Regions from separate parts of the Brevibacterium sp. 2SA genome, predicted to be linked through region 3. Evidence: riboswitches for the same ligand, from Rfam matches in the RefSeq annotation. Region 3 holds a riboswitch; each other region holds the start of a gene.
The links. A riboswitch is a leader RNA that binds a small molecule or an ion and turns the genes downstream of it on or off. The one in region 3 is predicted to bind thiamine pyrophosphate.

Region 1 (11,721 bases), on a different contig from region 3:
GCAGACTGCTTGCCTCGACGGCGGAGATGTTCGCCGTTCGGGGCGGTGCGATGCTCGTCGCGGGGCGGTTCATCCCCGGCGGGCGGACGGCGACGACGATCGCCTCGGGGATGCTTCGCTATCCCCTGCCCCGGTTCCTCGCCGCAGACGTCCTCGGGGCGCTGGCGTGGGCGGCCTACTCGACGGGCATCGGGCTCCTCGGTGGGGCCGTCTTCGCTGATCAGCCGCTGTGGGGTGTCGTCCTCGGCGTCGGCATCGCGCTCACCCTCACCACCCTCGCCGAGGCGGTCCGCCGTCTCCGTGTGAAGCGGAGGACCGCTGTTGCCGAGCCCGCATCCGGAGGTTCCGAATCTGACGGAGACGAGGCCGGCACCGCTGTCCTCGAGCCCGCGGTGCCCGAGCCCACGGCAGCTGCGGTCGGGCCACGGGAGTGTGTCCCGACCGCAGAGCGCGGCCGCCTCACGCGCTCCGGTCGAACTCGCCTGCTCGCAGCTGCACGAGAGTGAGGTCGAGCAGCGGGGTGGGCACGCCGAGGTCGCGCGCCGTGCTCTGGAGGTGGCCGAGGATGTGCTCGGTCTCGTTCGGCAGCCCGGCCGTGACGTCGCGGTAGAGCGAGGAGGTGAAAGCGGAGCCCTCGGCGGTGAGCATCGAGAGGGTGGCGGCGCGCGCCCGCGCCGAGACCGGGTGGCCGGCGGCCATGGCGACGGCTTCGAGTTCGTCGATGATCCCCACGACGTGGGGTTCGCCGCCCGCGGCCATGATCGCGCCCACCGGTGCCCGGAAGAGGCACGTGACGACTCCGGCCGCGGCGATGAACACCCATTTCTCCCACAGGGCGTCGTCGATGCCGTCGATGACCTGGAGCCGGAAGCCCGGGACGTCGAGCGCGTCGATGACCGCGGGTGGGACCTCTCCCCCGCCGAGGCGGCCGATCGTCATCGTCGCGAGATCCGTCATCTGGACGATGTCGGCTCCGCGCATCGTGCCGACGATCTTGACGAGTCCGCCGAGCACCTGTCCGGGGAACTCCGCCTCGAGGCGGCCGATCTGCGCCATCCCGTTGAGGAACGGGATGATGAGGGTCTGGGGTCCGACGGCCGGGCGAAGGTCGGCGATGATCGATTCGAGGGCACCGGCCTTGACGGCGACGAGGACGAGGTCGACCGGGGTGGGGTCGGCTGCGAGCTCCTCCGCCGTCGTCACGGTCACCGGGTTCGTCCGGTCCTCGTCGGGGGCGATGAATCGCAGTCCGGTCTCTCTCAGAGCCTCGGCACGGGCGGGCCTGACGAGGAAGGCGACGTCGCGCCCGGCTTCGACGAGGCGGGTGCCGAAGGCGCCGCCGGTCGCCCCGGCTCCGGCGATGAGGATTGTCACAGGGTGCCGTCCTTCGTGGTCGAGTCAGTGGTCGTGTCGGTGGTCGTGTCGGTGGTCGTGTCGGGGTCAGCGGAAGTCAGCTGCGCGCGCAGCCGAGCGGCCGCCTCGGCGGGGTCAGGCGCCTCGGTGATCGCGCGGACGACGACGATGCGCGTCGCCCCGGTCTCCTGCACCGCCCGGAGACGGTCACCGGCGGAGATCCCGCCGATCGCGAACCACGGCTTCTCCGTCCTCCCGCTCACCGCCGCCAGCGGATCGAGTCCGGCGGCCGGGCGGCCCGGCTTCGTCGGGGTCTCCCACACGGGGCCGACGCAGAAGTAGTCGATCTCCGGGTCGGCGGCTGCGGCGAGCGCCTGCTCGACCGAGTGCGTGGACCGGCCGAGGATGACGTCGTCGCCGAGCACCGTACGGGCCTGCGCGCTCGTCAGGTCGCCCTGCCCGACATGGAAGACGTCGGCGCCGACGAGGAGGGCGACATCGGCACGGTCGTTGACGGAGAAGAGCTTCCCATGCCGGCGCGCGGCATCGCGGAGGATCTCGAGGGCGGCGATCTCCTCCCGCGCTTCGAGACCCTTGTCGCGGAGCTGGATGATGTCGACGCCCCCGGCGTAGGCGGCGTCGAGGAACTCACCGAGGTCGCCTTGTTGCGTGCGGGCGTCGGTGCAGAGGTAGAGCCGGGCGGAGGCGAGCGCACGGGTCCGCGCGGCATCCGACCCGGAGGCGTCGCGGTCGACCGGGTGGCCCGCGTGCTCAGCAGGGGCGGTGACGGGGTCTTGCACTGCGGGAGACGTTGGCATCGTGGGAACCATGCTCCTAGAGTAGAGGAGTTCGCGGGAGCCTCGCTGGGAGGCTGAGAGGGCTTCGTGCCGACCGCCTCACCTGATGCGGGTCATGCCGCCGGAGGGAGAATCGCATGGACGTCATCGTCGTCGGCGCCGGGATCATCGGCCTGGCCACGGCGTGGGAGCTGCACCGGCGCGGGGCGGCCGTCACCGTCATCGATCCGCACCCGGGCACGGGTGCCACGTCGGCCGCGGCCGGGATGATCGCCCCTGCCGCCGAGATCGCGTGGGGCCAGACTCCGCTGTTTCCGCTCATGCGCGTCTCCGCCGACCTCTACCCCGACTTCACTGCGGCACTGACCCGGGATTCGGGGGCCAACCTCGGGGAGACGACGACCGCCACGCTCGTCTGCGCCGGGGACCGCGCGGATCTCACGGCCCTGCGCGAACTCAGCGCCCTTCAGTCCGCGGCCGGTTCCGACCTCGACCTGGTCACCGGATCCCGGGCCCGCGACCTCGAACCCGCCCTGGCTCCCGGTGTGTGCGGGGCCGTCCTCATTCCCGGCGATCATGCGATCGATCCCCGGCGGGTGACGCGCGCGCTGCTCACCGTCCTCGGTGACCGCGTCATCGAGGATCGGGTGACAGGGCTGGTCGGCGAGGAGGGGTCACCGGCCGGCGAAGCCCCGGCTCGGACGACCGGAGTCGTGCTCGCCTCGGGGCGCCGAGCCCGCGCCGATCAGGTCGTGCTCGCCGCAGGCATGGCGCACAATGCGATCGCCGGGGCTCCGCCGCTGCCGCTGCGGGCCGTCCACGGCGATGTCATCCGGCTCCGCTCGGACCCCGACGCGCCGCCGCTGCTCACCCGCACGATCCGGGGACTCGTCGCCGGTCGGCCCGTCTACGTCGTGCCGCGGCCCGATGGGGAGCTCGTCCTCGGGGCGACGTCCCGGGAGGACGGTCAGACCGGCATCCTCGCCGAGGGCGTCCACCGTCTCCTCCACGACGCCGAACGGCTCGTGCCCGGACTCCTGGGGTGTGAGATCACGGAGATCACCGCGCGAGCCCGGCCCGGTTCGCCCGACGACCTCCCACTGCTCGGCCGCAGCGACCCCGGTCTCGTCGTCTCCACCGGGTACTTCCGCCACGGGGTGCTCCTCGCACCGTTCGGCGCCCGCCTCGGCGCGGATCTCGTCCTCGGCGCCGACTCCGCGTGGCTGCCCGTCGGTGCGCGCGAGGCCGTGGCACCGGGACGGTTCGAGGCCGACCCGCCACCATCACCGCAGCCACCTGCTGCGCCACTGCTGACAGCAAGGAAGGGATCATGACCATCACTCTCAACGGCGACCGCCGGGACATCACCGCGGGCACGACCGCCCGCACCCTCGTCGAGGACATCACCGGACGGCAGCTGAGCGAGGACGGCACCCCGGTCGACGGCGGCCGCCTCGGGGTGGCCCTCGCCGTCGACGGCGAAGTCGTGCGCCGCGGCCTGTGGGCCGGCTTCACCATCACCGACGGCCACACCGTCGACATCGTCACCGCAGTCCAGGGAGGCTGATATGAGCTGGACCATCGACACCGTGACCTTCGACTCCCACCTCGTCATGGGCACGGGTGGGGCGAGCACCCTGCGCATCCTCGAGGACGCCCTGACCGCCTCGGCGACAGAGCTGACGACGGTCGCGATCCGCCGCTTCGACGCCGAAGCCAGGGATTCGGTGTTCGCGCTCCTCGAACGGCTGGGCATCCGCTCACTGCCGAACACGGCCGGCTGCTACACGGCCCGCGATGCCGTACTCACCGCTCAGCTCGCCCGCGAGGCGCTCGAGACGAACTGGGTCAAACTCGAGGTCATCGCCGACGAGGACACCCTGCTGCCCGACCCTGTCGAACTCTTCCGCGCCACCGAGGAGCTCGTCCTCGACGGCTTCACGGTCTTCGCTTACACGAACGACGATCCGGCACTGGCGAAGCGGCTCGAGGACGCCGGGGCCGCCGCGGTCATGCCCGCCGGCGCTCCGATCGGTTCGGGCCTGGGCATCCTCAACCCGCACAACATCGAGACGATCGTCTCCCGCGCCCAGGTGCCCGTCATCCTCGACGCGGGCATCGGCACCGCCTCGGATGCCGCCCTGGCCATGGAGCTCGGGTGCACCGCGGTGCTGCTCGCCTCCGCCGTCACTCGTGCGCACGACGCCCCGGCGATGGCGCAGGCGATGCGGCTCGCCGTCGACGCCGGTCGTCTGGCGGCCGGGGCGGGACGGATCCCCAAACGACCGCTTGCACTGGCCTCGTCCCCCGACGACGGACGGGTCACCGCGGAGACCGCCCGCACGACCTCGGTCGAGAACCTGGTGATGGGGCCGTGAGACCGCTCGTCGACCCCGGACCCGAGCTCACCCCCGCGGAGATCGCCCGCTACTCTCGGCATCTCAGCCTGCCCGATGTCGGGGTGACCGGTCAGCGCCGCCTGCGCACGGCGAAAGTCCTCGTCATCGGCGCCGGCGGTCTCGGTGCCCCGGTCCTCCAGTACCTCGGAGCGGCTGGGATCGGGCAGCTGACCGTCATCGACGACGACGTCGTCGACGTCTCGAACCTGCAGCGCCAGATCCTTCATCGGGATGCCGATGTCGGCCGTCCCAAGGTCGAGTCCGCACGTGACGCCCTGCTCCGGCTCGATCCCGCTCTCACCGTCGAGACCATCGCCGAGCGGCTGAGCCCGGACAATGCCCTCGAACTCTTCGCCGGCCACGACCTCGTCATCGACGGGGCGGACAACTTCGCGACCCGCTACCTGTCCAACGACGTCGCCGAACTCACCGGCACACCGCTCGTGTGGGGAACGATCTTCCGATTCGAGGGACAGGTGAGCACGTTCTTCCCCGGTCACGGTCCGATGCTGCGTGACCTCTTCCCCGACATCCCCGATGCCGATTCCGTGCCGAGCTGTGCCGAGGGCGGGGTGCTCGGGGTGCTCTGCGGTCTCGTCGGGTCGGTCATGGCCGCTGAGGCGATCAAGCTCATCTGCGGTATCGGCGATCCCCTGCTCGGCCGCCTGCTGCGGGTCGATGCGCTGAGCACGACGTTGACGACGCTGCGCTTCTCGCCCGACCCGGACCGGCCCGCTGTCACCGATCTCACCGAGGTGGCCCTCGCCTGTGCGGCACCGGCGGTGGGATCCCCGGCTATGGTCGGGGTTGCAGAGGTCACGGTCGACGATGTCCGCGCACTCACGCCGTCGCCGGTGATCGTCGATGTTCGGGAGGCGTGGGAGCGGGAGCTCGAGGCGATCCCCGGCAGCGTGCACGTCCCGCTTGCCGACGTCGTCGACCGCGGTTGGCAGTCCCTCGCCGAGGCGGTCGGCCCTGCCACCGACATCGTCGTCCACTGCAAGTCGGGGGTGCGGTCGGCTCGCGCCATCTCGGCAATGAGCAGCGAGGTGCCGCCGGACGTCCGCATTCGGTCATTGGCCGGAGGCATCGAGGCGTGGGCTGCGGCGGGGTCTACGCCAGTGCGCTGAGGCGGCGGCGGAGTCCGTCCTCGCCTGCTCGCATGACGAAGCCGTGCATGCCGGCGGAGACCGGTCTGAGGACCCGGACCGATCGCCGGCGCGTCGTCACGCACCAGGTCGAAGAGATCGCGGTGAGCGGCCCGGTGCGCGCGAGGGTCCAGACGCCGACGCCGCGCAGATCGCCGTCGGCGACGAGGCGCACCTGCCGCGCAGGAGTGAGACCCTCGATGGACAGCGTGATGTCGAACGCGACGCCGAGGGGGCTGCGCACGGTGATCCCCGCGCGGCTGCCGGGGTGCACACCGGAGTCGTCTGTGGTGGCCACGGCGATGCCCGGCCACCACTGCGGCCAGGCCTCGACGTCGGTGAGGACCGACCACACCGCTGCGAGGGGATCGGCCACCCGCCACACCGACTCGAAGTGGAAGGGCGCGGACTCACCGGGGCGGGGCCGGGTGTGCTCGTGGCTCATGGCGGGCCTCCGTTCGACGCGTCGTCCTTCGACGGTAGTCTGGGTGGCGTGCCAGCCGAAAATCGCCGACCCCGCAGACCATCGCCGCTCGGCGGGCGGAAGCCGACGAAGGACGACCTCGCGCAGTTCGCCACCGACGATCCCGACGCCATCGATGATGTTCTCCCGGCCGCGCCGGGAGAACTCTCTCTGCTCATCGTCGGCATCAATCCGGGACTGTGGACGGCGGCGGTCAATGCGCCCTTCGCACGTCCGGGCAATCGCTTCTGGCCCTCGCTCCATCGGGGCGGGCTGACCGATCACCTCGTCGATGCCTCTCTCGGTCTCTCCGCCGAGGACGAGGAGCATCTGCTCTCCCGGGGCATCGGAATCACCAACCTCGTCGGACGGGCCACTGCCCGGGCCGACGAGCTGACGAACGAGGAGCTGCGCGCCGGCGGTGCCCGGCTCGTCGAGCGCTTGGCCGAGATTCGTCCGGCAGCCGTGGCGATCGCCGGGATCACCTCGTTCCGGATCGCGTTCTCCCAGCCGAAGGCGACGCTCGGCGTCCAGGACACCTCGCTCATTCCCGGCTGGCCGGAGGACGTCGCTCTGCGCGTCGTGCCGCAGCCGAGCGGGTTGAACGCGCATTACAACATCGCAGCGCTCGCCGACATCTGGCGGGAGACGTGGACTGCCATCGAGCAGTGATGCTGCCCGGCTGACGACAGGGCCGCGGGATCAGGGTGAGTCAGGTGCCGGGCTCATGGCCGGTCCGGAACGGTGCGCGCCGTTCCCTCACCGAAGTGCTCCCGGCAGCGGGCGACATAGGAGTCGAGGCCGCCGACGTGACTGGCGTCGATGTCGGTGGCGGCGCCGGTTGGCTGCGCGGCTATGCGCTCATGGAACACGGCGTCACGGCCGCAGATCGTGCAGACTGCCGTGAGCTTCGTGACGTCCTCAGCGAGCGCCATGAAGGTCGGCAGCGGTTCGAACGGAGCGCCGTCGAAGGTCACGCAGAGGCCTTCGACGATGACCGTGGCACCCGTGGCCAGAAGGTCGTCGACGACCGGGACGAGGTCGGGACCGAAGAACTGAGCTTCGTCGATGGCGATGAGGTCGAAGTCCTCCGTCGCGGCGACCGCTGCGAGGTCGGTGACGTTGCCGACGGGGATCGCGGGAATGTTGACCCCGATGTGCGAGGTGACGGCCGAGAGTTCGGCGCGGGTGTCGAGGGAATGGCTGATGACGAGCGCGTTGACACCCGCGATGCGGGCGCGCCGAACACGGCGCATGAGCTCTTCGGATTTGCCGGAGAACATCGGACCGGTGATGACTTCGAGGCGGCCGACCGGAGGCGCAGCGTTGGCGTGCATGGGATCAGCCTAGCCCGAGGCGGTGACACACAGGGGTCGGACCGGTCGCGAGATCACCTCAGTTGTCGACGGTGACCTTCTTCGTGTCCACGTCGACGGTCACCTCGGTGTCCGTGCTGCCGTCCTCGTAGTCGAACTGATACTCGATACGACCGTCGTCGGATTCGAGCTTCCAGCTCGTCAGCCGCCCTGTGCCCTGCCCGGCGGCGAGGCCGAGCGCCTCGTCGAAGGTCATCGGGGCGCTGAGGTCGATGGCCTGCTCGGAGTCGTCGGTGGTGTCCTCGTCGCGGCTGACGACGTCGCCGGAGTCCGCATCGACCGTGACGTCGTAGTCCGTCGTGCCGGAGAGGATCTTCACCTCGTACTGCCACGCGTCGTCACGGCGGTCGTGGTCGAGTTCGATGGCGTGGACGGTGCCGTCGCCGACCTCGGTCTGCGCTGCGGTGATCGCGTCCTCGGGCGTCACCTGCGGCTGGGCCCTGCTCAGGTCGGCGTCGGCCGACAGCCCGGACTGACCAGTCTGGCCGGACTGACCAGTCTGGCCAGCTTGATCGGACTGGTCAGATTGCCCGGTCTGGCCGGCTTGTTCGCTCTCCTCAGCCGATGCGGAGCCGACCGCTCCGGCCTGCGTCGGCTGGCTCGACGCGGCGTCTGGGCTCTGGGATTCGGCATTCCCGCCGGCGCACCCGGTCAAGGAGAGGCTGAAGGCGAGCGTGACGACAGCGGCGAGGTAGGTCGGCTTCGCAGTCTTCATACCAATCACGGTAGCAACGCGGCCGAGAGCCCGTCAGGAATCTAAGAGAACTATCATCGGATCGGTCCGGGCCGACAAGTCGACCGCGGCAACGTGGTCGATCCGGGCAGCCTGGCCGGTCCAGGCAGCCGGTTCAGTCGAGGCAGAACTCGTTGCCCTCGGGATCGGCCATGACGATGAAACCGGCCTCCATCGGCGGTTTCGGTTCGAACCGCTGCAACCGCGTGGCCCCGAGGGCGACCAGTCGATTGCATTCGGCTTCGAGGGCGTCCATCCGATCGGCGCCCTGCAGTCCTGGAGCGGCACGGACATCGAGGTGGATGCGGTTCTTCACCGTCTTGTCCTCGGGGACTGTCTGGAAGAACACCCGCGGGCCGCGCCCGGCCGGGTCTTCGATCGCGGCACGCATGTCCTCCGGTCTCATCTCGACGCCGAGCCCCTCGAGGAACTCCCTCCATGCATCGAACGGATCCTGCCCGTCGGACAGCGAGGTCCCGGGTGGACCGGGGATGACGTAGCCGAGGACCTCTGCCCAGAACCTCGCGAGGAGGATCGGGTCATGACAGTCAACGGTGATCTGCACGGAACGGCTCATGATGTCTCCTCATTGAGATTCTGGCGCGTGTTGAGAGTCGGTGATTCTGACTGTAGCCGAACCCACGGACACGGCCGCGCCGGCTCGTCCCCCGCATGACGCGTGCGTGACGATGACGTGCCGTCGAATCCGGCGCCCACGCTCCGAAGCGTCGCACTGCACAATCGGCGCCGCCTCCGAGCGACCTGGTCGGCAGCGCCGCATGTCCGCAGCCCGCAGCGACCACCGGCTGACCTCCACGCGGGCTGAGTCTTCCTGTGAGTCCGCCGCCGTGACCGGTCTCGGATGGCGCGCGCACCGCGGCCCCGCGTAAAATCACAACGGCCCTTTTCCCACCCATCCTCCGGAGGACTGCTTGACCACGCAGGAACACGACCTCATCATGCACATCGGACACGACGAGATCGTCATCCGCCAGCGCTACCAGATGATCAGCATCGCCAACGATGTCCTCATCGGCCTGTGGTTCCTCATCGGCAGCTTCATGTTCTTCTCCGATTCCCTCATGTTCGCCGGCACCTGCCTCTTCGTCCTCGGGAGCATCGAGATGCTCATCCGCCCGGTCATCCGCTTCACCCGCCACATCCACCTCCAGAAGTTCCGCACCCCGGGCACGCTGACGACCGATTCGTCCTACGACTACTGAGCACGCCCCACAGGTCACGCACCCCTGAATGGCTATACCGGCCGCGCTCAGACGTCGACGCCCGCCGCGACGAGGCGACCCCCGTCGAGCGTGACGATCCGGTCGGCGGCCGAACGCGCCCACCGTCGGTCATGGGTAACCGCGATGACGGCTCCGCCTCGCCCGCAGAAGTCCGCGATGACTGCGCTCAGCCGTGCCATCGCCGCCGCGTCCCTGCCCTGTGTGGGTTCGTCGAGCAGGAGGACCGCCGGTTCCGTGATGAGCGCTGAGGCGATGACGATGTCCTTCCGCCGCGCAGTCCCGAGGTCGAAGGGATGGGTCTCGGCCGCCTCGGTGAGTCCCACCAATGCCATCGCCGAGGCGACCGCCGCGGTCCGCTCTGCGACGACGGCCTCACGCTCACGCCGCCGATGCCGGGGCAGGGGCGCGGCTCGCCGCAGCTCGTTCGCCACCGTCGCTGCCGAGAGCTGAGTGCCCGGGTCCTGACCGACCCACCCGAGATGCGCGGCTCGCCGACAGGCGGGCATGCCCGGCAGGGAGATGTCCTCGCCGAGGCGGCGCACGCTCATTGCGCCCGTCACCGTGGCCCTGCGGTCGAGGAGGCCGAGGAGCGCCCGCAGCAGCGTCGACTTCCCGGCGCCGTTCGCCCCGGTGAGCGCGACGAGCTCACCCGGATGCAGTCGCAGGTCGACGCCGTCGAGGACCACCGCCTCACCCCGTTCCACCCGCAGGCCGTCGATCGTGAGCACGGGCGCACCGGATGCGCGTGGGTGAGGGGCCTGCTGTCCTGCGTCAGGTTCGGCGGGCACCCGCTCAGCGGATTCGGAGGCGAGGGCGACTGCGTCTCGGGACCGGCCGGGTGCACGCCCCGGCACCGATGTCCACACTCCGTGCCCCGCGATCGCAGCGTCTCCGAGGGAGGACGGTTCCACGGCGGCGCTCAGTATGCCCGAGGAGAGGAAGCTGACGGCATCGCAGGCCTCGGCGACGTCGTCGAACTGATGACCGGTGAGGAGGACCGCACCCCCGGAGTCCGTGTGGGCGCGCAGCCCGGCGATGAGACTGCGGCGCATCCGCGGGTCGAGTGAGAGCGCGGGCTCGTCGAGGACGAGGAGCACGGGGTCGAGGGCGAGCAGACCGGCAAGCGCGACGAGCTGCCGCTGTCCACCGGACAGCGTGTCGAGGCGTCGGTCCCACAGACCGCCGAGACCGAAAGCATTGAGCGCAGCCGTGGCCTCCGCCCGGGAACGCTCCCCGGCCACGCCGTGGAGTCGGCTCGGCAGCTGCACCTCGTCGCCGACGATGCTCGTCATCCCCGACAGCTGCGCCTCGGGATCGTCACCGAGCATGACGGCGCTGTCGGTGACGACCGCGTGGCCGGTCACGGTCGCCTGCTCGCTGAGCAGTCCGACGGTGAGCCGGGCCAGTGTCGAGATCCCCGCCTCTTGCGGACCGAGCACCGCGTGCATCCGTCCGGGATCGAGTCGCAGGCGGATGTCGGAGAGCACCGGCGCCTGCGACGTCCGGTACGTGACGTCGACCCCGGCGAGGTCGAGCACGGCGCTCATTCCCGACCTCCGAGGAGCGTGTCGGCGCTGGGCAGGGGCAGGAGGCCTGCCACCGAGGCGACGACGAGGATGAGCGTGAGAACGGGGCCGCCTCGGCGGATGAGGGACTGCGCCCGACCATCGCGGTGATCCTGCAGGGCGACTGCGTGGTCGGAGCGGGCGAAGCCGCGCTGGTCGAGGACCTCATGGCGTTGGTCGACCCCGACGAGCAGGGAGGTGAAGAGGCCTGCGACGATGCGCGGGAGAAGCCGGATCCGCGTTCCCCAACGGTGCGTCGGCCATCCGCGGGCGGCGAGGGCGTCGAGGACTTCGGTGGTACGTCGGCGCACATCCGGGAGGAGGCTGAGCGCGGAGGCGCAGATGTAGGCCACTGTTGCGGGCAGGTGGAGGGCGATGAGACCGTCGAAGAGCCGCGCGGAGTCGTTGCCGAGCCCGAACAGCGCGCCGAGGGCGATGAGCGCGGTGACCCGCAGCCAAATCTGGGCGGCGATCGCGAGTCCTTCGACGGTGACGCGAACGGCCCCGGACTGCCAGAGCACGGTCACTGCTGTCCCGGGGTAGAAGAGTCCCTGCACGAGTCCGACGACGATGAGCAGCGGCAGGCTCAGCGCCGCCACTGTCAGCGCCCACCGGGCCAGAGAGACCCTCCTCGTCGTCACCG
Region 2 (5,223 bases), on a different contig from region 3:
TCCCGGCTCTTGGCCTGCATGCCGGCGATCGCGGCCTGCGCCTCGGCGCTGCCGTACGTGTCGCGGATGTCCTGGGAGATGCGCATCGAGCAGAACTTCGGCCCGCACATCGAGCAGAAGTGCGCGGTCTTCGCCGGTTCCGCCGGCAGCGTCTCGTCGTGGAAGGACTCGGCGGTCTCCGGGTCGAGGCCGAGCGCGAACTGGTCGCGCCAGCGGAACTCGAACCGCGCCTTCGACAGCGCATCGTCCCGGGCCGTCGCCCCCGGGTGGCCCTTCGCGACGTCCGCGGCGTGGGCGGCGATCTTGTACGTGATCACCCCCGTCTTGACGTCGTCGAGGTCGGGCAGTCCCAGGTGCTCCTTCGGGGTGACGTAGCAGAGCATCGCCGTGCCGTACCGGGCGATCTCCGTCGCCCCGATCGCCGAGGTGATGTGGTCGTAGCCGGGCGCGATGTCCGTGACGAGCGGACCCAGGGTGTAGAAGGGGGCGCCGTCGCAGAGCTCCTGCTGGCGCTCGACGTTCTCCCGCACGAGATGGAGCGGAATGTGGCCGGGGCCCTCGACCATGACCTGGACGTCGTGCTCCCATGCCCGCTTCGTCAGCTCGGCGAGGGTGTCGAGTTCGGCGAACTGGGCGGCGTCGTTGGCGTCGGCGATCGAGCCGGGGCGCAGCCCGTCGCCGAGGGAGAACGCGACATCGTAGGCCGCGAAGATCTCACAGAGCTCGTCGAAGTGCGTGTAGAGGAAGTTCTCCTCATGGTGGGCCAGGCACCATCCGGCCATGATCGACCCGCCGCGGGAGACCATTCCGGTCACGCGGTCGGCGGTGAGCGGGACGTAGCGCAGCAGCACACCGGCGTGGACGGTCATGTAGTCGACGCCCTGCTCGCACTGTTCGATGACGGTGTCGCGGTAGATCTCCCAGGTCAGCGCCTCGGCGTCGCCGTCGACCTTCTCAAGCGCCTGGTAGATCGGCACGGTGCCGATGGGGATGGGGGAGTTGCGGATGATCCACTCGCGGGTGGTGTGGATGTCGTTGCCCGTCGAGAGGTCCATGAGGGTGTCGGCACCCCACTTCGCGGCCCACTGGAGCTTCTGCACCTCCTCGGCGATCGAGCTCGTCACCGCCGAGTTGCCGATGTTCGCGTTGATCTTGACGAGGAACGCCTTGCCGATGATCATCGGCTCGGATTCGGGGTGGTTGATGTTCGCGGGGATGATCGCGCGCCCGGCAGCGACCTCGGAGCGGACGAGTTCGACGTCGCACTGCTCGCGGATCGCGATGTAGCGCATCTCGGGGGTGATGATGCCCTGCCGGGCGTAGTGCATCTGCGTGACGGTGCGTCCGGGCTTCGCGCGCCGAGGCGTCCGGTCGGGCCCCTGCCACTGCTGGGAGGGTGCGCCGCGGCGGACGGCTGCCCGCCCGTCGTCCTCGATGAGGTGGCCGCGGGCCGCGTAGTCCTCGGTGTCGTCGCGGTCGGCGATCCACTCCGCGCGGTGCGGGGGCAGGCCCTGTTCGGGGACGGCGCCGGGCCCGACGGTGCGGTAGACGTGGACCGGCTCGTTGGGGCGGCCGTTCGTGTCGTCGAGGTCGATGCGGGTGACGGGCACGCGGATGCCGTGCTCACGGTCCTCGACCCAGGCCAGGGAATGGGTGGGGTACTGCTCGAGAGCGAAACCCGCGGGGGTGCTCGCGGAGTTCTCGGCCGGTGCCGTCGGGCGCGGGGCAACGGTGGGACGGGTGGTTTCTGGGGTGGGCGCAGTCATCTGCGATCCTCTCTTCCTCCGCCGGTATCAACCGGATCAGGTTCAACGGTCTCGAGCGGTCTCAGCTCGATCTCAGCCCTCTTCCGAAGGCCCCCGTGGGGTCACACAACGACTATCACGGTGTGGGCGCCGCCACAAAATCACCCGCGGCAGGTGTTCACTGCGCGAGACGGTGGACGCGCGGTCGCCCGATTTGGTGCCTCAGTTTCAGCGTGCCCAAGTGGACGCGCCCCAGTGGGTGTGCCCCGGTGGACGGGCTCCTGCCGACGTGCCTCGGTGGACGTGCCCAGCGGACGCGCCCTGGGGGAAGTACCCCAGTGGGCTCGCCTCGGATTCCTGCGCACGCTGGACGCCTGCGGCATCGTGCCTGCAGGCCTGCTTCCACGCGCATTGTGCGTGCGCGCCCCGCTCGCTGCGTCATCGTGCGTGCAGCATCGCGCCTCGGCGGACGCACTCCCGCGACTTCGCTGACGGGGTGTCTGCGGGCGTGCGCCGGTGCTCGTCCTCGGGGTGCTCGTTCAACGGCGAGCGTGAATATCGCCGCCTCGGCGAATCTGCCGGCGCTCGTTCAACACGGAGCGTGAATATCGCGTCTTTGGGGACGCGATATTCACGCTTCGTGTTGAGTGAGACTCAGGGGTGAGTGAGGCTCAGGGGTGAACGAGGCGCTGCGTTGAACGAGCAAGCGCTCGCCCCCTGTGTCGGCTCCCGCAGGCGCGGCGCCTCACGCCCCCTGGAGGAACGTTTTCGCGACCGCGCCGAGCGCGACGACGTCGCTGATCGCGCACATCTCCCGCGCCGAGTGCATCGAGTAGAGCGCCGGTCCCACATCGACCGTCGTCATGCCCATGCGGGTGGCCGTCAGCGGTCCGATCGTCGACCCGCACGGCACCGAGTTGTTCGAGACGAAGTCCTGGTACTCGACCCCGGCGGCTGCACAGGCGCGGGCCCACGTCGCCGTGCCGACGGCATCGGTGGCATACCGCTGCTGGGCGTTGAGTTTGAGCAGGGGCCCCGCACCCAGGCGCGGACGCACGTGCGGATCGTGGCGTTCGGGGTAGTTCGGGTGGGCGGCGTGTCCGGCGTCGGAGGACACGCACACCGAGGCGGCCAGTGCGGCGAGGTAGTCACTGCGGTTCGCCTCGGGGAAGAGGGCGGCGACGATCCGCTCGGTGACGTCGGAGAGGAACGGCCCGCTCGCGCCCGAGCGCGAGTTCGACCCCACCTCCTCATGGTCGAACCCGGCGAACAGGGCCACCGCATCGAGCGCCTCGGCGTCGAGGGACGTCATCGCGGTCACCCCGGCGTGGACGGAGAGGAGGTTGTCGAGTCTCGGGGAGGCGAAGAACTCGTCCGCGGCGCCGAAGAGCGCGGGCTCCTGCGCGGGGATCGTGTAGACGTCGTGGCCGACGATGAGTTCGGGGTCGACGCCGGCGGAGGCGGCGAGGATCTCGAGGACATCGGCCTCGGCGAGGTCGGCGAGACCGACGATCGGGGTCGTGTGCCGCTGCTTGTCGAGGGTGAGGCCCTCGTTGACCTGCCGGTCGAGATGGATCGCGAGCTGCGGGATGCGTGCGATCGCCGGCGTGTGCGCGAGGACGACGCTGCCGTCGGCGAGGCTGAGGCGCCCGGCGAGGGCGAGCTCCCGATCGAGCCACGAGTTGAGCAGCGGCCCGCCGTAGATCTCGACACCGAACTGGCGCACGCCTTCGGCGACGAACTCGTCACCGGGCTTGAGTTTGAACGCCGGCGAATCGGTGTGGGAGCCGAAGACCCGGAACGGGGGCACCGCCGAGGCGGTCGACCCGTTCGCGGTCGAATCGGCTTCCGCTGCGTCAATCCGCCCTGTCGGGGCCATCCAGGCGATGATCGCGCCGTCGCGGATGACGTAGTACCCGTGGCCGACCTCAAGGGTCCACGGCTGACGTTCGTCGAGTCGGGTGAACCCGGCGGCGTCGAAGCGCTCGGCCGCTGCGGCAGTGGCATGATAGGAGCTGGGAGAGGCCGTGACGAAAGCGGAGAGGTCGGCTGCGACCTGCGCGTTTGCTGTCTGATCCGTGGATGGAGTGCTCATCTGAACAGCCTATCCTTTGGGGTAGCTTCGACCACAGGGGCCGAAGCGCCAGCGGTCGCCCGAAGCGGACGATCAGCGGTCGTCCGACGTGGATGGTCAGCGGTCTCCCGCACCGGGCGGGCCGGCGGTCGTCCGACATGGACGGTCAGCGGTCGTCCGAACCGGGCGGGCCGGCGGTCGCCGAACGTCGACGGCCGGCGCGGACGAGCGTGCAACGACGAGTGAGAATGCGAGGAGTGTTCGACGTGAACCAATTCGTGGCCGAGTGGAATACGTGGCGGGACTCGCGGAACTCCTCGTTGGCGACGCCCTTCGGGTGGCTCAGCGTCGTCGGGCTCCACTGGCTCGACGAGGAGTCGACGTGGCCGGGAGCGCCGGGAACGTTCACCGTCGACGACGACGGCTGGGTCACCCTCGCGCTCGATCCCGGCACGAAGGCCGGCCCTGCGGCCGCGACCTTCGATCTGCTCAGTGCCCCCACCGAGGCGGCTCCCACCTCCCACGACCTCACCGACACCGGCCCCGGCACCAGGCCCGAGGCAGGCACCGATCCCCGTTCAGGCACCGACGCGGAATGGGAGTCCGGGTCGACGCGCACGGCCGTCCGCCTCGGCGCCGATGACATTCCGCTGCCGGAGTCTCCCCAGGTCAGGGTCGAGGACAACGGGTTCAGCGCGAAGCTGCCGACCGGCGGGTCGCTCGACTGGTTCACTGTCGGCCATGTCCTCTATGAGCTCATCGAACGCGGCGGTCGCCTCGGTGTGCGCATCCGCGACTCGAAGTCGCCGCTGCTCGCGAAGTTCGTCGAGGTCCCCGTCTTCGATCCGAACCGGGACTTCGTCTTCCTCGCCCGCTTCACCCCCTTCGACGAACCCGAGATCCGGCCGGTCGCCTCGGCGCAGGAGAACCTCACGCTCGAGACGATGCTCGTCGGCACCGTCACCTTTACCACGCCCGCCGGGGAGGTGTCGCTCGTGGCCTCGGGGTGCCCGGCGACGGGACTCCAGCTCGACTTCCACGATGAGACGAACGGGCGGTCGACGGCGGCGTGGCGGACCCTTGACCTCGGCATTCCCAACGCCGACGGGTCGCTCGTCGTCGACTTCAACCGTGCGGTCAACTACCCGTTCGCGTTCTCCGCGTTCGCAACCTGCCCGGCCCCGGTCGCCGGCAACGACGTGCCGTTCGCCGTCACCGCCGGTGAGCGCCGGCCCCCGTTCTTCTACTCAGAGGCCGGCATCAACGTGCCGTTCCTCTTCTACTCGTGGTGGGACGAGGACAGCGCCCGCGTGACCCGGCCGTGGTACGACCGGTTCGGGCTCGACATGACGATCCTCAACCCGAACGAGAACGATGAGGAGCAGTCCCTCGTCGGCTTCGACG
Region 3 (11,721 bases):
CGTCGGTGCCGTCGCCCATCCGTCCTCGGCGGCGAAGGTGAGTCCCATGACGATGAGGATCGCCGAGGCGGTCGTGAGGATCGCCCCGGGAACGTCGAGTCGCCGCAGGCTCGGGTGGCCGGTATCGGACGGCACCGCGCGCACAGCGAGGACGACGATGACGAGGATGAGCGGAATGTTGATCGCGAACACCGACCGCCACCCCCAGGCGTCGGTGAGCACCCCGCCGAGGATGGATCCGAGGACCATTCCGGTCGACCCGGCGGCTCCCCAGATGCCCAGGGCGCGGTTGCGGTCCGACCCCTCACGGAAGCCGACGGTGAGCAGTGCGAGGGTCGAGGGAGCCAGTGCCGCACCCCCGAGTCCCTGGATGCCGCGTCCTGCGATGAGCATCCATTCGGCGACGGCGAATGTCCCCAGCAGGGAGCCGAGCGCGAAGAGTGTCAGCCCCGTGAAGAACATCCGCCTGCGGCCGAGGGCATCGGTGAGCCTGCCGCAGAGCAGGAGGAACCCGCCGAAGGCGATGGCATAGGCGCTGACGACCCATTGGAGCGTCGGCGCGGAGAATCCCAGAGACGCGATCTCGGGCAGGGCGACGAAGACGATGTTGTAATCGAGGCCGATGAGCAGCTGGGCGAGACCGAGAGCGGCGAGCAGGCTCGTCCTCGAGCGTGCGGGGGCGTGCGTCGTGGGCATTGGCAACCTCCATATAATCCGAGTTCGGATAATACGAAGTCTAAACACATAGTCCGAGTTTTGACTATATGAATTCGGATGAATTCTGCTATGATCGCCCCATGAGCGGAACCGAGAGCGATGTCGAACTCTGCGGCCTCGTGGCGCGCCTCAACCAGCGCCTCGATTCGCACATCCGCCGCGTCGCCGACACCCTGGGGATCACGGCCTCCCAGGCGATCGCGCTGCGCGAGCTGGGGGAGCCGATGCGCCTGACCGAGCTCGCCGAGCACATGAGCTGCGAGACCTCGAACGCGGGATACGTCGTCGATCGCATGGAGGACCAGGGGCTCGTCGAACGCCGGCCGCACCCCAGCGACCGACGGGCGAAGCTCCTCTCGCTCACCCCAGCAGGTCAGCGGTGCCGGGCCAATGTCCTCGACGCCCTGTCGGACCAGGCACCCGTCGACGCGCTCACCACCGAAGAGCGCGACAGCCTCGTCGCATTGCTGCGCCGCGCGACGGCCTGACCGCCGGCGCGGTGCCCCGCGCGACTGAGCCCACCCCGATGAGCGCTCGGACTCGTCAAACCTCTGTGATCGTGATTGGGTGGAGACATGGCCGACCGGCCCAGGCGACCGTGCCTGAGACCCGGTGCGGTCGGACCACCGTCACCACGCGCAGAGGAGAATCATGATCTTCATCGTCGTCAAGTTCGACGTCAAGCCCGAGAACGCGGAGTCCTTCCCCGAGGTGGTGCGCGACTTCACCGAGGCGACCCGCGCCGAACCCGGCAACCTCTGGTTCGAATGGTCGCGCAGCCTCGAGAAGCCCAACGAGTACGTTCTGCTCGAAGCGTTCACCGACGACGGTGCCGAGCCGCATGTCAACAGCGATCACTTCGCCGCCGGGCTCGAATCGATGCGCCCGCTGCTCGCCTCGACGCCGAAGATCGTCTCCCGCAAACTCGACGGCGACGGCTGGGACGAGATGGGCGAACTCGTCATCGACTGACGAGGTCAGCTCAGCGATCGAGTTCGCTCAGCGCCTCCTCGGCGCGGGCGAGCCGGTCGGCACGCGGCATCTCCCACCACTTCTCGCCCCGCTCGCCGAGGCCCCGCTTGGCGACGCCGACGCGCTCTCGAGCCGCCCGCAGGGCTGTGTCGTCGGCTGCCGTCTTCGCCGACCGCACCGCGTTGCGGGCCCGCCCGAGGTGGCTCTTCAGCTGCTCGACGAGAGCGTCGGGAAGTGCGGGATCGGTGCGCCGCCACCGTCGTCCGCGCACGACGAGCCACTTCTCGTCCTCGGTGTACCCATCCGCATCCGTCACGATCGCAGTCTAAGCCGCGCAGTCTGTGCCGCTCGGCCGAATCAGCGCGCCCTGGCTGGCTACACTGACACCATGGTGACGCGAGCACAGAACATCGAGTCCATCGAGAAGGCCCTCGGCGAGCCCTGGGCGCAGACCCGTCAGCGGCTTGAAAAGGCCGGGGGCAAGGACGCGAGCCACAAGGAACTCGCCGATGCGCTCTACCCGCAGTTCGACGGCGTCGTCGACAACCACGGCTGGTGGGTCCAGGGTGCCGTCGTCGCCTACGAGCAGGAGATCGGCCGACGGATTCCCGGTCAGCGCGCCGACGGCACCTTCGACGTCGCCGTCTCCCGCACCGTGACCGGACAGCGCGGAGACGTCATCGACCGCTTCGCCGCCCTCGTCGACGGCTCACTGGGCGGGGTCGCCCTTGACGGTGAACCCCGCCCGTCGACGACGGCGAAGCGCTCGTTCTGGCGCGCCGACCTCGCTGACGGGACGAAGATCGAAGCAGCCGCCGAACCGAAGGACGACGCGCGCACGCGCCTCACCCTCACCGCCTCGAAGCTGCCGAGCGCCGAGTCGCTCGAGGAGTGGCGGGCACACCTCAAGGACCTCATCGCCGAGGTCTGAGACCTCAGCCTGGAATGATCGGGTTCCACGTCCCGAGCACCAGCGCCGAGGCGACCGCGACGACTGCGACGACGACGGCGAGGACGAGGACGACCGCATCAGCGGTGCCGAACGTCGAGCGCCTGCGCCACGTCCTGCCCGGCCGCCCGAACGCCCGTCCCTCCATCGCCATCGCCAGGGTCGTGCCACGGCGGATCGATTGGACGAGGAGGACGAAGATGCCTGCGAAGAGACTGCGGGTGCGCCGCAGGATCGACCCGCCGGCGAGTCCTCTGGCCCGTCTGGCCATCGACAGGGTCTGCCATTCGAGGACGAGGAGGCCGAGGAGGCGACTGGCCGCGAGGATCGAGATGACGACGGTCTCGGGCAGGCGCAGGTGCTGGACGAGGGCATCCGAGAGGTCCCTGGGATCGATCGCCGAGGCGAGGACGACGAGCGGGATCGCCAGTGCCAGGGCGCGCACGAAGATCGCCGCAGCCGACTCCAACGACCCGGTCGTCATGAGGATCGGACCGACGTCGACGACGGTGGCTCCCGTCTTCTCGGCGAGGATCGCCGTGCCCCATGCGGCGAGGAGCGCCCCGACTGGCAGGAACCACAGCCGTGTGAGCGCCGCCTTGAGGTCGAGCCCGGTCAGCGGCAGGGCGAGGAGTGAGAACCCGAGGATGATCCCCGCGGAGACGACGTCGATGCTCAGCAGCGCTCCGACCATGAGGATGAGTGCGACGGCGATCTTCGTCAGCGGGTTGCAGCGCACGAGCGCCGTGCGGCGCACCACGGGGATGAGCTGACCCGGATCCTCGACGGTGACGCGCTCACGGGTCATTGCTGCACTCTCACTCAACGCGCTCACCCCGCAGAGTCTGGGCCGCCGTGCCGAGCGTGAAGCGGCGGGCCCCGATCGCGTCGAGGAAGTCGAGGTCGTGGCTGACGGCGACGACAGCGCTGCCGTGGTCGAGGACGTCGAGGAACAGGGCGACGAGTCCCGCCCACGTCAGCGCGTCCTGCCCGAACGTCGGCTCATCGACGATGAGGACCTGGGGGCGCGGAGCGATCATCGCCGCCACCGACAGGCGACGCTTCTCCCCGCCGGAGAGACCCTGCGGGTGGGCGTCGGCGATGTCGGCCAGTCCCAGGGTCTCGAGCAGCTCGGTTACCCGAGCGTCGACCTCGGCCGTCGACCAGCCGGCCAGTCGCGGACCGAGGGCGAGCTCATCGGCGACGCTGGACTTGAGGAACTGATGCTCGGGTTCCTGGAAGACCATGCCGATGCGCGGGGCGAGGAACTTCGAGGGCCACGTGAACGGCCGTGCCTCCTTCGCCCCGGCGGCAAGCGGCCCCGCCGCACGCACCACGCCGGAGAACTCGGGGATGAGGCCGGCCAGGGTCAGTGCCGTCGTCGACTTCCCGGCCCCGTTGGCGCCGACGATGCCGAGCGCCTCGCCCGCCCGCACCTCGAGGTCGAGATCGGTCGCCGCGGGCACGGTCGCCCGTGGTCGGGCGACGCTCAGGCGCTCACCGACGAGCACCGGGGACCCGAGCCGGTCCTGTGCTCCGGTTCGCGCGGGCACCGTCCAGCGGTCGGTCGCGGTGGGGGACCCGGATTCGGGCAGCCAGATCCCGGTGGCCTTGAGCACCTCGGTGAGTGCCGGATCACCGAAGACCTCATCAGGGGTGCCGTGGGCGACGATGCCGGCGCGGCCGAGGACGATGACGGTGTCGACGTCGTCGCTCCACAGGCCCACCCGGTGCTCGACGACGATCATCGTCGCCGCAGTGGACTCCTGGACCGTGAGCACGGCATCGCGGACGGCCCTCGCCGAGACGGGGTCGATGTTGGCCGTCGGCTCGTCGAGGACGATGACCTCGGGTGCCATCGCATGGATCCCGGCGAGCGCGAGCCGCTGCTTCTGGCCCCCGGACAGTGCCGCCGTGGGGTGGGACTGGGGAAGGTCGAGGCCCATGGCGGCCAGGGAGGCGTCGATCCGCGCGTCGACCACCTCGGCGGGCAGACCGAGGTTCTCCATTCCGAACGCGACATCGTCACCGATGCGGGAGAAGATCACCTGCGAATTCGGGTCCTGGAGGACGAGCCCGGTGACACCTCGGCGGGGGTCGGGCGCGGCCTCGCCGACGAGGAACTCACCGCCTGACTCCCCGGCCTCGGTGGGCAGGACCCCGGCGATCGCATGGAGGAGCGTCGACTTCCCCGCCCCCGACGGGCCCAGGAGGAGAACCTTCTCACCTGGGGCGATGTCGAGGTCGACGGGGCCGACGGCGAGGCTGTCCCGATCGGCGTGCCGCCACGAGTATCCGTGGGCGCGGATCGGCAGGCCCATCAGCGCACGCGGCCGGAGGCGAAGGAGCTCAGCGCCCCGGTCTTGGCGATCGCGCGGTAGGCGTACCAGGCGCCGATGCCGGAGATGACGACGCCGGAGATCATCGCGCACACCGCGTAGGCGAGCTGGAAGTCGAACTGCCACTCGGCGTTGTAGAGGATGTTCTCGCTCACGGCCATGAACGCCGCGGCGACGAGTCCGGACAGCGCGGTCACCCACAGGGTGAACTTCCGGTAGCCGAAGGCGGCGAAGACGAGTTCGGCACCGAGGCCCTGGAGGAAGCCCGAGAGCAGCACCGTCGCCCCGAAGTGGGAGCCGAGGACGCCTTCGACGGCGGCGGCGAGGAGTTCGCACAGCAGCGCGGCCCCGGGTTTGCGGATGATCGCCCCGGCGAGCGGTCCGGCGAGCACCCAGAGGCCGGCGATGAGGCCGATCGAGGGCGGGAACGCCTGGAAGGCGAGTTCGATGCCCTTCCAGCTGGCGGCGAGCACCCAGAAGATCAGGCCCACGGCGATGCCGAGGACCGCGGTGACGACGTAGTCGACGACCCGCCACTTCTTCGTCGGCGGGGCCTGGGTGAATGCCGGTGCCGTCGTCGAGCGGGAACCGGGCGTGGTGGTGTTCGGCATAGCGCCTCCTCGTGTCTCAAGGAGGGGTAGAAGAGTCTCGACTTCCTTCGGCGGTGCTAGCCGCATCAGGTTCGAGGGTCTGCAGCGTCATCTGCACTCTCAGCGCCCTTGGCGGCGCTCCCCTGTCGTGTGCGCTCCACTGTACAACACCTGACGATCCCCGGCACCGCGCGTCTGCGGGGCCGGGGATCGTCAGGTGCGGTGGGGGAGGGACTCAGGCCGGGACGACCATGACCGGGCCTTCGGCATGGTGGAGGACCCCGCGGGAGACCGATCCGAGCAGAGCGGACTTCACGGCTCCGCGACCCCGAGTGCCGAGGACGGTCAGCTGCGCGGTCTTCGTCGCCGCCGACAGCAGCACTGCGGCATCGCCGATGAGCGCCGAGGTGGACACCTGGAGTCCGGGGAACTGGCTGCGCAGCTCTTCGGCGTCCTTGTCGAGTTCGGCTTCGATCTGCCGCTGCCGGCGATCGGCGACGTCACCGCCGAGTTCGAGCTCCGGGTACCAGTAGAGCCATTCCTCCCCGGACGGCAGCACTGTGACGATCTCCAGATCGGCGTTGCGCGAAGCGGCCGCCTCGGCGGCGGTGAACATCGCGATCCGCGCGCCCTCGGACCCGTCGACGGCGACGACGACCGGGCCGCTCGTGTCCCCGCGGTGCGCCGAATGGCGGGGGACGACGATCGTCGGGCAGTGGGCGTGCGGTGGCAGGGCCGTCGAGACCGACCCGAGCATGCGGCCCATGAAGCCGCCGCGTCCGCGGGCGCCGACGATGATGACATCGGCGTTGGCGCTGAGGTTGACGAGGACACCGGCGGCGTCACCGGATTCGACGGCGTACGTCACCGGACCGGGATGGTCGGCAAGGAGTTCGGCCGCCTCGGCGAGCGTCTTCTCCGCTGCCCGCATCGCGGCTTCGTCCTCGGGCTCGGACGGGATCGAGGCCATGTTCGGGTAGATCATCAGGGGCATCGTGAAGGCCGTGACGACGGTGAGGGGAACACCGCGGTGCAGCGCCTCGGCGGCGCCGTAGCGCAGGGCAAGGGCTGCGAGCTCGGATCCGTCGAAGCCGACGAGGACGCCGAGGTTGTCGGTGAGTCCGGACTCGGAGGCGCGGGTGTCGGTCGGTCGGGCCTCGGCCGGGTTCGCGGCGGACGAGCGGGAGTCAGCAGTCATGGCAGTCCTTCCATCGGGGCCTGACCAACCCTGACGGGGACGACGGCCCCGAAAACCGTGTGCCGTCCTCGTCGCCCTCAGTGTACCCAAGTGTTTTCTACGCCGTGTAGAAGACCGCGAGGCGGACGGATTCCTCTCGCGTGCGGCGCGTGCCCGCGTCCGGGGTGACGCCGGGGGAGGGGTGCCTCAGACGGCGAAGCCGAGGTAGCTCAGGGCCGAGCGGATGATGTGCTCCTGGCCGTGGGAGAGCTCGGCGACGATGTCGGAGCGCAGCGCCTCGGCGGGGGTGAGCCAGTCGAGGCTGAGCGCATCGGCGCGCGGGGTGCACTCGCCGCGGACCTCCATGACGAAGCACATCGAGATCGCGTGCTGACGCGGGTCGTGGAGGAGCGAGGTGCCCTCGGTGGGGAAGTACTCGGCGATATGGAACGGGGCGATGGCCGGCGGGACGACGGGCAGCGCCATCGGGCCGAGGTCGTTCTCGGCATGACGGAGCAGGGCCTGGCGGATGCTCTCGTGGTAGCGGATGCGTCCGCCGACGACCTCGCGGCCCAGGGTGCCGTCGTCGAGGCGGCGCAGCAGGAGGCCGATCTGCTCGACGTCTCCGGCCTCGCCGACGCGGACCGGAATGGCATTGACATAGGGGATGGGGAGACGGCGGCGAAGCTGGGCGAACTCGTTGTCGTCGAACCAGTTCTCGTCGAAGTCGAGGGCAGTGCGGGTCATATCCCGATTGTGTCACAGTTCACCTCGCCCGGCGGCGGTCGCGGGCCTGCTCCGGCGGTGGTCGAAGGCCTGCTCGGGCAGCGTCGTCACCACTGGGTCGGACCTCCCGGCACAGCCCGCCCACCTCGGCGTTCGCCTGCCGGGTCACCCGGGGTGGTGTCGGGCGTCACCGCTCGGGTAAAGTATCTTGATGTCAAGATAAAACTCTGGCCGGGCCCGCGGACGCAGCAGTGACGTGGCCTACAGTTGAGACAACCACTCCCCAGGCCTGCAGCGGTCGCGACATGGCCAGCGGCGGTCAAGGACGATTGAAGGGATTGCTCATGATTGATCATGAAGTCCGTACCCACAAGAGCTCAGAGAACCTGGCTCGTGAAGACCAGCTCGCCTGGAAGATCGCAGAAGTCGCCTCCGACACCACCCCGGTCGATGCCGACGTCACCGAGATGGTCATCAACCGCGTCATCGACAACGCCGCCGTCGCCGCCGCCTCGGTGAACCGCTCGGCTCCCACCCACGCCCGCGAACAGGCGCAGGCGCACCCGCTGCGCCCCGGCGCCACGATCTTCGGTCTGCCGCTGGGCGACCGCTTCTCCCCGGAATGGGCGGCCTGGGCCAACGGCGTGGCCGTGCGCGAACTCGACTTCCACGACACCTTCCTCGCCGCCGAGTACTCCCACCCCGGCGACAACATCCCGCCGGTCCTCGCCGTCGCCCAGCACATGGGCATCGCCGGTCCCGACCTCATAGGCGGCATCGCCACCGGCTATGAGATCCAGGTCGACCTCGTCAAGGGCATGAGCCTGCACGAGCACAAGATCGACCACGTCGCCCACCTCGGGCCCTCGGCGGCCGCCGGCATCGGCGCGATGCTCCACCTGCCCACCGAGGTGACCTTCCAGGCGATCCAGCAGGCCCTGCACGTGACGACGGCGACCCGCCAGTCGCGCAAGGGCGAGATCTCCTCGTGGAAGGCCCACGCTCCGGCGTTCGCCGGCAAGATGGCCGTCGAAGCCATCGACCGCGCGATGCGCGGCGAGGGTGCGCCCAACCCCATCTACGAAGGCGAGGACGGCTTCATCGCCTGGATCCTCTCCGGCCCCGAGGCCCGCTACACGATCCCGCTGCCGGCCAAGGGCGAGGCCAAGCGCGCGATCCTCGACACGTACACGAAGGAGCACTCCGCCGAATACCAGGCGCAGGCGCTCATTGACCTCGCGCGCAAGCTCGGCGGGGAGATCGAGGATCTCACGAAGATCAAGCGGATCGTCATCCACACCTCCCACCACACCCACAACGTCATCGGCACCGGCGCCAACGATCCGCAGAAGATGGATCCGCAGGCCAGCCGTGAGACCCTCGACCACTCGATCATGTACATCTTCGCCGTCGCGCTCGAGGACCGCGGCTGGCACCACGAGGACTCCTACACGCCTGAGCGCGCCGCGCGCCCGGAGACGGTGAAGCTCTGGCACAAGATCGAGACGACCGAGGATCCCGAGTGGACCCGCCGCTACCACTCGACGGATCCGAACGAGAAGGCCTTCGGCGGTCGCGTGGAGATCGAGTTCGAGGACGGCTCGACGCTGACCGACGAGATCGCCGTCGCCGACGCGCACCCGCTCGGCGCCCGCCCGTTCGTCCGTGAGAACTACGTCGAGAAGTTCCGCACCCTCTCCGAGGGCATCCTCACCGACACCGAGCAGACCCGCTTCCTCGACCTCGCCGAGAACCTCGAGAACCTCGACGCCGCCGGCGTCGGACAGCTGAGCTTCACCGTCGAGGGCCTCACCCACAGCGGATCGAAGGGAATCTTCTGATGCTCGGCGCCACCGCCACTCCGGCCGAGCGCCGGAAGCAGTTCCGCGACCTCCTCGCCGGCAGCGAGATCGTCCAGTTCCCCGGCGCGATCAACCCGCTCAACGCCCAGATCATCGAGCAGACCGGGTTCGAGGGCGTCTACATCTCCGGGGGTGCGTTCTCCGCGGCGATGGGACTGCCCGACATCGGACTGACCACACTCACCGAGGTGGCCGACCACGGTCGGGCGATCGCGCGGGTGACGAACCTGCCGACGTTCATCGACGCCGACACCGGGTGGGGCGAGGCAATGAACGTCGCCCGCACCGTCCAGGAGTTCGAGGACGCCGGCCTCTCCGGCATGCATCTCGAGGATCAGGTCAACCCGAAGCGGTGCGGCCACCTCGACGGCAAGGAGGTCGTCACCACGGCCGAGATGAACCAGCGCATCGCCGCCGCGGTCCGGGGCCGCCGGGACGAGAACTTCGTCATCTGCGCCCGCACCGACTCCCGCGCCGGCGAGGGACTCGACCGGGCGATCGACCGGGCGAAGGCCTACGCCGATGCCGGCGCCGACATGATCTTCCCCGAGGCCATGCGGGACCTCAGCGAATTCGAGCGCTTCGCCGCGAGCGTCGACGTGCCGATCCTGGCGAACATGACGGAGTTCGGCAAGAGCGAGCTCTTCACGACCCAGCAGCTCGCCGACGTCGGGGTGAAGATGGTGATCTACCCGGTCACGACCCTGCGTCTGGCCATGGGTGCGATCAAGTCGGGGCTGCAGACGATTCGGGACGAGGGGACTCAGGTCAGCCTCGTCGAGCGGATGCAGACCCGCGCGGACCTCTACGACACCATCGACTACGCCGCGTACAACGAATTCGACTCGGCCGTATTCAACTTCTCACAGGAGGGTCACCAGTGACCGAAGAAATCAAGAAGGGACTCGCCGGCGTCGTCGTCGACACCACCGCGGTCTCGAAGGTAGTCCAGGAAACGAACTCGCTCACCTACCGGGGCTACCCGGTGCAGGAGCTGGCGGCCAAGCGCAACTTCGAGGATGTCGCCTACCTGATCTGGAACGGCGAACTGCCCACCGAGGAGCAGCTGGCGGAGTTCAAGGCCCGCGAGCACGCCCAGCGTGAGATCTCGCCCGAGCTCGTCGACATCATCCTCGGCCTGCCCAAGGACGCCCACCCCATGCACGTCGTCCAGACCGCGGTCGCCTACCTCGGCGCCGTCGACCCGGACGCGGACTCGGAGGGGGAAGAAGCCAATCTCGCGAAGGCCGAGCGCCTCTACGCGCAGCTGCCGACGATCGTCGCGATCGACCACCGGCGCCGGCACGGCCTCGACCCGGTCGCCCCGACCACTGACCTCGACTATGCCGCGAACTTCTTCAAGATGGTCTTCGACGAGATGCCCGCCGAGGAGGTCGTGCGCAGCTTCGACATCTCGATGATCCTCTACGCCGAGCACTCGTTCAACGCCTCGACGTTCACCGCCCGCGTCATCACCTCGACGACCTCCGACCTCTACTCCGCGGTCGCCGGAGCCGTCGGGGCGCTCAAGGGACCGCTGCACGGCGGGGCGAACGAAGCGGTCATGGCGATGCTCGAAGAGGTCGGCTCCGCCGACCGGGCGTCGGCGTGGATCGACGATGCGCTGGCGCGCAAGGCGAAGATCATGGGCTTCGGCCACCGCGTCTACAAGAACGGCGACTCGCGCGTGCCGACGATGCGCAAGGCGTTCGAGGAGATGGCGGCGGTCAAGGGCGCGAACGATCTGCTCGACCTCTACAACACGTTCGAAGAGGACTTCGTCTCCCGCAAGGGCATCTACCCCAACCTCGACTACCCCTCGGGGCCGGCGTACCACCTCATGGGCTTCGACACCGATCAGTTCACGCCGATCTTCGTCATGTCCCGCATCACCGGGTGGACGGCGCACATCCTCGAGCAGCAGGCGAACAACGCCCTCATCCGTCCGCTGAGCGCGTACGACGGCGAGCCGCAGCGCGAAGTCCCCGACGCCAGGGGCTGAGCATGAGCGCGGACGAGCCCTATCGTCCGACCGCACTCGAGGGTTTCGACTTCACCGTCACCGGTGGGGTCGGAACCCTCGTTCTGACTCGGACGGACAAGCGCAATGCGCTCTCGCGCGCGATGTGGCGGGCCCTGCCGGAGATCATCGCCGGGGTCGACGCCGATGACTCGATCGGCGCGCTCATCATCACCGGCGCCGGTGGTCACTTCTCCGCGGGCTCCGACATCGCCGACCTCGACGTGCCCATCGCCGATTTCTGGCAGCTCAACTCCGCCGCCGAAGCGGCGGTGGCGGGCTCCCGGACCGTGACGATCGCGGCGATCGAAGGCAACTGCGTGGGCGGGGGCACGGAGATCGCCGCGGCCTGCGACATCCGCATCGCCG

Region 1: another riboswitch for thiamine pyrophosphate. It lies ahead of thiO (glycine oxidase ThiO); the one in region 3 lies ahead of FFS20_RS08000 (ECF transporter S component).
Region 2: another riboswitch for thiamine pyrophosphate. It lies ahead of thiC (phosphomethylpyrimidine synthase ThiC); the one in region 3 lies ahead of FFS20_RS08000 (ECF transporter S component).

Annotation. Positions count from the first base shown of each region.
Region 1 covers NZ_SCMW01000006.1:29,382-41,102, forward strand. The annotation lists gene FFS20_RS04150 (DedA family protein) at 1-506, shown strand, start outside; gene FFS20_RS04155 (2-dehydropantoate 2-reductase) at 460-1,374, opposite strand; gene thiE (thiamine phosphate synthase) at 1,371-2,171, opposite strand; TPP riboswitch at 2,195-2,297, shown strand; gene thiO (glycine oxidase ThiO) at 2,288-3,484, shown strand; gene thiS (sulfur carrier protein ThiS) at 3,481-3,717, shown strand; gene FFS20_RS04175 (thiazole synthase) at 3,719-4,528, shown strand; gene moeB (molybdopterin-synthase adenylyltransferase MoeB) at 4,525-5,679, shown strand; gene FFS20_RS04185 (SRPBCC family protein) at 5,663-6,142, opposite strand; gene FFS20_RS04190 (mismatch-specific DNA-glycosylase) at 6,191-6,832, shown strand; gene FFS20_RS04195 (thymidine kinase) at 6,886-7,497, opposite strand; gene FFS20_RS04200 (PepSY domain-containing protein) at 7,556-8,251, opposite strand; gene FFS20_RS04205 (VOC family protein) at 8,385-8,846, opposite strand; gene FFS20_RS04210 (YrhK family protein) at 9,202-9,492, shown strand; gene FFS20_RS04215 (ABC transporter ATP-binding protein) at 9,540-11,060, opposite strand; gene FFS20_RS04220 (energy-coupling factor transporter transmembrane component T) at 11,057-11,721, opposite strand, start outside.
Region 2 covers NZ_SCMW01000095.1:101-5,323, forward strand. The annotation lists gene thiC (phosphomethylpyrimidine synthase ThiC) at 1-1,766, opposite strand, end outside; TPP riboswitch at 1,763-1,873, opposite strand; gene FFS20_RS17555 (M18 family aminopeptidase) at 2,491-3,840, opposite strand; gene FFS20_RS17560 (DUF1684 domain-containing protein) at 4,086-5,223, shown strand, end outside.
Region 3 covers NZ_SCMW01000016.1:2,864-14,584, forward strand. The annotation lists gene FFS20_RS07965 (MFS transporter) at 1-696, opposite strand, end outside; gene FFS20_RS07970 (MarR family transcriptional regulator) at 798-1,205, shown strand; gene FFS20_RS07975 (putative quinol monooxygenase) at 1,369-1,689, shown strand; gene FFS20_RS07980 (biopolymer transporter Tol) at 1,700-2,008, opposite strand; gene FFS20_RS07985 (hypothetical protein) at 2,078-2,620, shown strand; gene FFS20_RS07990 (energy-coupling factor transporter transmembrane component T) at 2,625-3,446, opposite strand; gene FFS20_RS07995 (ABC transporter ATP-binding protein) at 3,457-4,959, opposite strand; gene FFS20_RS08000 (ECF transporter S component) at 4,959-5,588, opposite strand; TPP riboswitch at 5,614-5,722, opposite strand; gene FFS20_RS08005 (universal stress protein) at 5,803-6,765, opposite strand; gene FFS20_RS08010 (DUF4916 domain-containing protein) at 6,952-7,491, opposite strand; gene FFS20_RS08015 (MmgE/PrpD family protein) at 7,815-9,311, shown strand; gene prpB (methylisocitrate lyase) at 9,311-10,216, shown strand; gene FFS20_RS08025 (bifunctional 2-methylcitrate synthase/citrate synthase) at 10,213-11,334, shown strand; gene FFS20_RS08030 (enoyl-CoA hydratase/isomerase family protein) at 11,337-11,721, shown strand, end outside.